2 regions of the Senegalia sp. (in: firmicutes) genome follow, and region 1 is predicted to be linked to the other one. Evidence: a T-box and tRNA genes for the amino acid it is inferred to sense, from the RefSeq annotation. Region 1 holds a T-box; the other holds one or more tRNA genes.

Region 1 (4,444 bases):
TTCTATATTATAATTACTTACATCACTATAAAAGGGGTCTCCAATACTATGATAAGGATCTAAATTCCATCCATCTTCATCATATACAGCTGCTATAGGATACCAATTACCAAAATTAAATGTTTTATCTCCATAACCAAATCTATCTTGTGCTGGAGGTAGTTTTACCTTGTATTTCATATCTATATCAATTGCTTTACCTATTTTAAGTTTATTTTTTAAATCTATTTTAAGAATTGTCTTGCCCCTACCTATTAATTTATAGTTTATCTTTTTACCATTTACCTTTACTTCTTCTATATCCATATATCCTTTTTCAAATCCATCTGGATAAGCTGAGTCAAAATCATCAAATAAAAATGGTGCTGTTTCCCTTTTATTAAAAGTATTAGGATAGATATGAAAATACACCTTATTTAAATCTGTATTTTCTTTATTTATATATTTTACATTTTGTTTTGCAATATAAGTTTTTTTCTCTGGAAAAAATTCTGCCTTTATATTATATTTATCTATTGAATCTAAATTCATATCATTGTAATCATCTGTAATTAATGTTTTAGAATTTTCTTTGCTATCATTTTTAATCATTTTTTCTAATGGATTATTAGCACATCCCATAAGTGAAATGATTATTGCTAATACAATAAATAATATTAAAACTTTGTTTGATTTTTTCAAATTATCACCCCTGATATATTTTAAGAGGGCTTAAGCCCTCTTAAAATATTATGCCTTTTCTATTTTTTCTATGCCTCCCATATAGTTTCTTAATACTTCTGGGATTTCAATACTTCCATCTTCTTTTTGATAATTTTCAAGAATTGCAGCTGTAGTCCTACCTAAAGCAAGTCCTGAGCCATTTAATGTATGAACATATTCTAATTTTTTAGTTTCTTCATTTCTATATCTTATATTTGCTCTTCTAGCTTGAAAATCTTCAAAATTACTGCAAGAAGATATTTCAACATATCTATCATAACTTGGCATCCAAACTTCTAAATCATATGTCTTAGCTGAAGAAAAACCTAAATCTCCTGTGCAAAGTTCTACTACCCTATATGGAAGTTTTAATTTTTTCAATATATTTTCTGCATCATTTGTAAGACTTTCTAATTCATCATAAGAATTTTTAGGGTTTGAAAATTTAACCAATTCTACCTTATTAAATTGATGATTTCTTATAAGTCCCCTTGTGTCCCTACCTGCTGAGCCTGCTTCTTGTCTAAAACATGGAGTATAAGCAGTGTATTTGATTGTTAAATCAGCTTCATTTAATATTTCATCTCTATGGATATTTGTAACTGGTACTTCTGCTGTAGGTACTAAAAATAAATCTTTTGACTCAATATGAAAAGCATCATCTTCAAATTTAGGTAATTGTCCTGTACCTGTCATACTATCTCTATTTACTAAAAATGGAGGGATTATTTCTGTATATCCACCATCTCTTGTATGGGTATTTAACATAAAATTCATAAGTGCTCGCTCAAGTGTGGCTCCAAGTCCTTTATATAATGAAAATCTAGCTCCTGTTATTTTAGATCCTGTTTCAAAATCTAAGATGTCTAAATCAGTACCTAAATCCCAATGAGCCTTTGCTTTGAAATCAAATTTAGTTGGTTCAAATACTTTTCTTATTTCTTTGTTATCAAGATCGCTATCCCCTACTACTATTTCTTCATTTGGAATATTTGGAAGTTCTAATAATGAATTGTTTAATTTTTCTTCTACTTCTTTTAATTCTTTATTTATATCTTTTATTTTTGAAGATAAACTTTTCATTTCTTCTAGAACTTCAGATGCATCTTTTCCTTCTTTTTTTAACTTAGGTATTTCTTTGCTTGCAGCATTTTGACGAGCTTTCATATCTTCTACATCTTGTAATATCTCTCTTCTTTTTAAATCTAAATTATATACATTATCTACATCAAAATTACCTTTTCTTTTTCCTAAAGCTTTTTTCACCTTATCTTTATCATTTCTAATCATCTTTACATCTAACATTTAATTCATCTCCTTTTTTTATACAATAAAAAACCTCTCATCCCTATCTTATAGATAGGGACGAGAGGTTAAATTCCCGCGTTGCCACCCTAGTTGATCAATTGATCCACTTAGTACACTTTAACCCGTGCATGGTTTACCTTTTAAGTAAAATGCTAAGAGATGGATTCACTAATTTATATCATCGATTTACACCACCCATCGACTCTCTAAAGATATAAGATTACCTACTATTTCTCTTAATTGCATAAGCTATATTATATTAAAATATAACATATATTTAATATTTATTCAAGACTTTTTTCTAACCTTTAGTATATTATATATATTTTAGCCAATAATTATACTAATAATTAATTACAGGGGGAAAATAATGAATAAAATTGATCTTTATAGTAAGTTATCTGATTTAAAGAAAGTAGACTATAACAATACATTAGCTATAGCAAGTATCATAGAAATATTGGTAGATAAAGGAATTGTAAATAGAAATGATATATTTAAAAAATCACGTATATTAGATACCATGACTATAGATGAAATAAAATCTATGAAGACAAAATAAAACTGATTCTCTTTTTTTAAGAGAATCAGTTTTATTTTTATTCTTGTTCTTCTGTTTGTTCTTGCTCTTGTTCTTCTGTTTCACTTTCTGCTTCTTCTATTCCTAGATTTTGATTTAATTTATTTAATACAGATTCTAATTCATTAATATATTCTCCATATTTTGCCCAGTCGCCTTCACGTGATGCTTCTTTGGCCTTATTAAATAACTCATTTGCTTCTTTTGTTATTTCTTCTATTCCATCTATTTCTGGTGCTTGACCATTTTCTCCTTCTTCTACATCTGTTACTAGTCCATCTTCATTTTCTTCTCTATTTAAATCACCAAATATCTTAGATAAGGCAGTGTCTAAATCCTTTTCCATTACTATCTTTTCTTTATATGCTACAATGACTCTTTTCATTTCTGGTACACTATTTTCATTTGAAGCTTGAATATATACTGGTTCTACATATAATAGTGACTTTTCAATAGGTATGGTCATTATATTCCCTCTTAAAACATTGGATCCTTCTTGCGACCATAGTGTAAGTTGAGGTGAAATCTCTGAATCTTGATTTATCTTAGATTCTACAAGTTTTGGTCCATTTACAGTTATACCTTTAGGAAATCTATATAAAAATAACTTTCCATAATTTTCTCCATCATTCCTTGCCACAAATAAACTTGTCATATTAGGCTTTGTAGACGGTGTATATGGAACTGTAAGCAAGAACTCTACATCTTCTTCATCTGGTAGCTTAAACATCATATAATTAGGTTTTATAGGTTGTTCTTCACCCATATAAACTTCTTCACCTACATCCCAAACATCTTCTGAATTATAGAATACTACAGGGTTGTTAACATGATATCTTTCAAATATTTTAGTTTGTATTGAAAATAAATTTTCAGGATATCTTATATGACTAAATAATTCTTCTGGCATTTCTTTTGCATCTTTAAATAATCCTGGAAATATTTTTTCATAAGTTTTTATCATAGAATCTTTATCATCTACTATATAAAAATCAGTATCTCCATCATAAGCATCTACTACAACCTTAACTGAGTTTCTTATATAATTTGTTTTAAGATCTTCAGTAAATGGTTGAGAATAAGGGAAATTACTCGTTGTAGTATAGGCATCTATTATCCAATATAGTTTACCATCTTCTTGGTTTGCCACAATATATGGATCATCATCATAGCTTAAAAATGGAGCTATTTTTTCTACTCTTTCTTTTATGTTTCTATTTATTATAATTCTACTATTATTATTTACATTATTTGATATTAATAGCTTTAAATTAGCTTGCTTGATAGCATATAATAATCTATTTATACCACCTAAACTAATACCAGCTGTTCCTTCATAAAATACTTCTGCATTATCAGAACCCTTAGGATAATCAAATTCAGGTTCGTCACTATTTATTACAGCATAATTATCTGTTGCTTCACCAAAATATATCTCTGGTCTTTCTATTTTTAAATCTGTACTAGTAACTGGTGGTATATTATTTACAAGTAAATTTGGTTGACCATTTGATGCAACTGAATTTACAGGAGATAATACAAATCCATAACCATGAGTATATTTAAGATGTTCATTTATCCATGTTTTTGTCTTTAATTTTGATGTATCAAGTTCCCTTGCTGATAAAAACACTTGAGTGTATTCTCCATCTATAGTATATCTATCAGTATCTACTCCATTAAATTTATAATAATATCTAATACCTTGTAATTCATTATATACTTGATTTAATGGTTGATAATCGTTTATTCTTATATTTTCTATAGTTTCTTTATTATTTAATATATCTTCTTTTGTTAAATTTTGTTCTACTAGAAATTCTTTTGAAGTGACTTCTTTTAAACCATATGCTT
Region 2 (4,444 bases), on a different contig from region 1:
GAACTTGTTTCATCATGCCACCCATATTTCCCATTCCTTTAAATCCACCTTTTGCCACTTTACATCACTCCTTAAAATTATTGTTATTCTTCAAATTCTACAATATCTTCTCCAAACACATCTATAACTTCTTTAGTTAAGCTATCTACTACATCTTCTTTTTTTCCTACTTCATCTTCCATCATAAACTTTATATTCATATTAGAAGATAAAATATTATTTAATGTGTTTTCTATATATTTTTTATTATCATCTTTATTTACTGCATCTTTATGAAATCCAAATCCATCTTTAAATAATACATATAGAGTATTACCCTCTATATCATGGGGTATTCCTTCTGATAATAGTGCTTGAATACTTATTTTTTCCGTTTTTATTTTTTTCATCATATCAGGCCATATTTTCATTACATCATTTATATCTATATTTTCATTGATTTCTTTATTGATTATTATTTCTTCTTTCTTATCTTCTTCTTTTTTGATTGTTTCTTTTTTTGTTACTTGTTTTGATACTGTTTTTGCTATGTTACTTTTGGTGTTTGTATCTTCTAATTTTTCTTCTACTACAATTTTACCTCTTTTTACAGCACTTTCTAAATTGCTTATTCTAGCTAAAAGAGAGTCAACTGAAGTATCAAGTTCAGGTGATAACATCTTCATAATTGTAGTTTCAAGTATTATCCTAGGTTCAGATGACCATTTGCTATTTACTTCTGCTTCAGATAACAGCTTTATTATAGCTATTATTCTACTTAATTCTATGTTTTGAGATTGAATTTTAAATCTTTCTATAGTTTCCTCAGTACCATCTATTATATCATTTAATTTATCTGATGCTTTGGATACCATGAGATTTCTAAAATGATTTATCATATCTTTTATAAATTGATGTATATCTTTTCCTATTATTATAAGCTCATCTACTGTTTTAAGAGATTTTTCTAAATCTTTTTCTATTATACTATCTGCCATATCAAATATTATGTCACTATTTACTGTTCCTAGTAATTCTAATATATATTCATAGCTTACTTTTTCATCTGCAAAGGATATGCATTGATCTAATATACTTAAAGCATCTCTCATTGCTCCATCAGAATTTCTTGCTATTAACTGAAGTCCTCTTTCTTCTACTTCTATATTTAACTCATCACAAATATTTTTCATTGTAGTAACTATCTCTTTTACGGTTATCCTTTTAAAATCATATCTCTGACAGCGAGAAAGTATAGTTGCAGGTAATTTTTGAGGTTCTGTTGTTGCAAGTATAAATATCAAATGACTTGGAGGCTCTTCTAATGTTTTAAGTAGTGCATTAAATGCTCCCTTAGAAAGCATATGAACCTCATCTATTATATATACTTTATATCTACCTTTTGAAGGTGGGTATTTTACTTTTTCTTTTAAATCTCGTATATCATCTACACTATTGTTTGATGCTGCATCCATCTCTACTACATCCATTATATTATCATCTAATATAGATCTACAAACTTCACAATCATTGCAAGGATTTCCTGTATTATTATCTATACAATTTACAGCTCTTGCAAATATCTTTGCTGTTGAGGTTTTCCCGGTTCCACGGGTACCTGAAAACAAGTATGCATGAGCTATATTATCATTTAATATTTGATTTTTAAGTACTCTTGTTATATGTTCTTGACCTACTACATCATCAAATGTCTTTGGTCTGAATCTTCTATAAAGTGCTTTAAACGCCATCTTTTCACCTACAATTATAAAGTTTGTATTTTTATTATATCATAATTAAGTATTACTTTATAGAACAAAAAGCTATGGATTAATCCATAGCTTTTTGCTTTTTTAAAATTTTAAGCCGTGAACCTAGCTTCGACTGTAACTAACCAGGCGTTACCTAGGCAGTTAGCTCGGATCAGGTTTCCCTACGGCACACGAAAGTGTTCACTTACCGCTGCTTCCTTCCAGACCTGACGGAATTCATGAATTTTCGTTGCGTAGGACCCAATCGTCAACACCACTTACCTAGGGCAGACCCTAACCAGTTAAGCCTCAACTAGGAATTCAACCCTGCTGTAGCGGATTGCAGGTTACAGGGCACCGCTACCTCCCCATCTATCACGGCAAAGATTTATACTGGCGGAGAGAGAGGGATTCGAACCCTCGAGACGGGATTACCGCCTACCCGCTTTCCAGGCGAGCGCCTTAAGCCAAACTCAACCATCTCTCCGTATATTTTAATTTAATGACAATTTTAACTGTCAACAGATACTTATTATATAAAAAAAGCATTGATTTGTCAAGAGTAAATACTAAAAGCCAAAGGATAAATCCCTTGGCTTAGGTTTACTATGATTTTAATCTAGCTGCAATTACTTTTAAAACTTGTGCAATCACCTTTATGTAGGTAGTTACACTAGCACTACTATCTTTTACAGTGTAAACTGTTCCTCTAACGGAATCTACTGTATCTTTTACACCTTGTTCTAGTGTATTGACTGTTTGACCTGCCTTTTCTACAGTTACTCTTGCTGTAGTAGTAACACCTTCTACATCTCTTACTATAATTGGTAAAGATTTAGATATATCATCCATTGCATAATTTACATCATCTGTAATCCCATTTACATTTTTCATGATATTAGGTAGATTTTTAAGTGCATCATCTACATTTGATTGATTATCATCTATAAGTGACTTTACATTTTTTAATACACCTGCTAAATTTTTAAGTACCAATATAAGGAATATCCCAACACCTATTCCTACAAGTGATAGTAAAATAATCATTAAATCTGATATAGTTATAACGGTATCGATAACTTACACCCCCTATTCCTTTGTTTTTCAAAACTTTTATTTATTGTTATTCATTTTGTTTAAATCATTTTGAGTCTTATCTACAGCTTCTTTTGTATCTTGTGCTGCTTCTTTAGTTTCTTCTAAATTCTTTTTTGTATCATCAGCTGTCTTTTTTAATCCTTCTTTTGTAGTATTAACTACTTGTTTAGTTTGTTCTATCTTTGTTTTTAAATCTTCTTTTGTTTCATTTGCTTTTTGACTTAAATTATCTTTTGCATCCATTGCCTTAAGTTTTAAATCTACTTTTGTTTCATTTGCCTTTTCTTTTATCTCTTCTCTTGTTTCTTTACCTGATTTTGGAGCATATAATAATCCAACTACTGCACCTATTGCTGCACCTATTGTAAGACCTGTTGTAGCTCCTTTTGCTGCTGCTTTTTTTCTTTCCTGCTCTCTTTTGTTTAATACATCTTCAATCATTGATTTAAAAAACATACAAAAACCTCCTATTATTTTTAGTGTTATTTATTCTTATTCCTTTTTATACCCATGGATTGAATACCTTAACATTAAATTGATATTTTACTCACTTAATTTTTCTACAGAATGTTCTGTTAGTAAATTATCTTTTACTATCCATAAATCATATGATAAGTCTACGTAATATTTATGGGGATGTTCAAAACGTAAAACTTCTTCCCATAAGGTATCAATTTGTTCCTTGCAGAATCTTTTAATATTATTTACATCTGGACTTGCATATATACATTTTCCTTTATCAAATATTTTGGTAAGTATTTTTTCAGCCCTAAAATTCTCTACCTTTTTTCTTTTCCAAGTATATAGTGGATTAAAAAGTTCATATGGTCTATCTTCATGAACCTTTTCACCCTCCATGGTAACTAAATCAGCAATAGCTTTTCCACTTTCTTTATCATATAATCTATAGAGATCTTTAGCCCCTGGAGTTGTAATTTTTTCTACATTAGCACTTACCTTAATTTTTGGAATTAATTTTCCATCATCCTCTACAGCTACAAGTTTATATACTCCTCCAAATACTGGTTCTGATTTAGATGTTACAAGTCTTTCTCCTACTCCAAATAAATCTACCTTTGCATCTTGAAGTAGTAATTCACGTATTATATATTCATCCAAAGAATTAGATGCAATTATTTTACAATCATTAAGTCCTGCATCATCTAACATTTTTCTTACAACTTTTGAAAGATAGGCTATATCTCCACTATCAAGTCTAATTCCTTTTGGTCTGTATCCTTTAGCTATAACTTCTTCTTTGAATACCTTTATAGCATTAGGCACACCTGATTTAAGTACATCATAGGTGTCCACTAAAAGAACACAATCTTCAGGATATGTTCTTGCATAGATTCTAAATGCTTCTTCTTCAGTTTCAAATAATTGTACCCAGCTATGTGCCATAGTACCAGATGCAGGTATATTGTAATCTCTATCTGCTATTGTACAAGCAGTACCAGCACATCCTCCAATAAATGAAGCACGAGCTCCTAGTATTGCTCCATCATATCCTTGTGCTCTTCTTGAACCAAATTCTAAGACTGGTCTCCCCTCTGCTGCTCTTACTATTCTATTTGCCTTTGTTGCAATAAGAGATTGATGATTTATGGTAAGTA

The links. A T-box is a leader RNA that pairs with one kind of tRNA and senses whether it is charged. The one in region 1 lies ahead of serS (serine--tRNA ligase), so its partner is inferred to be a tRNA-Ser.
Region 2: it has a tRNA-Ser gene. The T-box ahead of serS (serine--tRNA ligase) is inferred to sense a tRNA for this amino acid. The anticodon was not compared.

Annotation. Positions count from the first base shown of each region.
Region 1 is NZ_JBQCYD010000022.1:6,231-10,674, reverse strand. It holds gene ACTHUW_RS07620 (M1 family metallopeptidase) at 1-681, opposite strand, end outside; gene serS (serine--tRNA ligase) at 730-2,007, opposite strand; T-box leader at 2,061-2,260, opposite strand; gene ACTHUW_RS07610 (hypothetical protein) at 2,381-2,572, shown strand; gene ACTHUW_RS07605 (UPF0182 family membrane protein) at 2,610-4,444, opposite strand, start outside.
Region 2 is NZ_JBQCYD010000037.1:16,583-21,026, reverse strand. It holds gene ACTHUW_RS09770 (YbaB/EbfC family nucleoid-associated protein) at 1-58, opposite strand, end outside; gene dnaX (DNA polymerase III subunit gamma/tau) at 84-1,730, opposite strand; RNA gene ffs (signal recognition particle sRNA large type) at 1,846-2,111, opposite strand; tRNA gene ACTHUW_RS09755 (tRNA-Ser) at 2,125-2,217, opposite strand; gene ACTHUW_RS09750 (hypothetical protein) at 2,337-2,726, opposite strand; gene ACTHUW_RS09745 (YtxH domain-containing protein) at 2,844-3,284, opposite strand; gene ACTHUW_RS09740 (nicotinate phosphoribosyltransferase) at 3,372-4,444, opposite strand, start outside.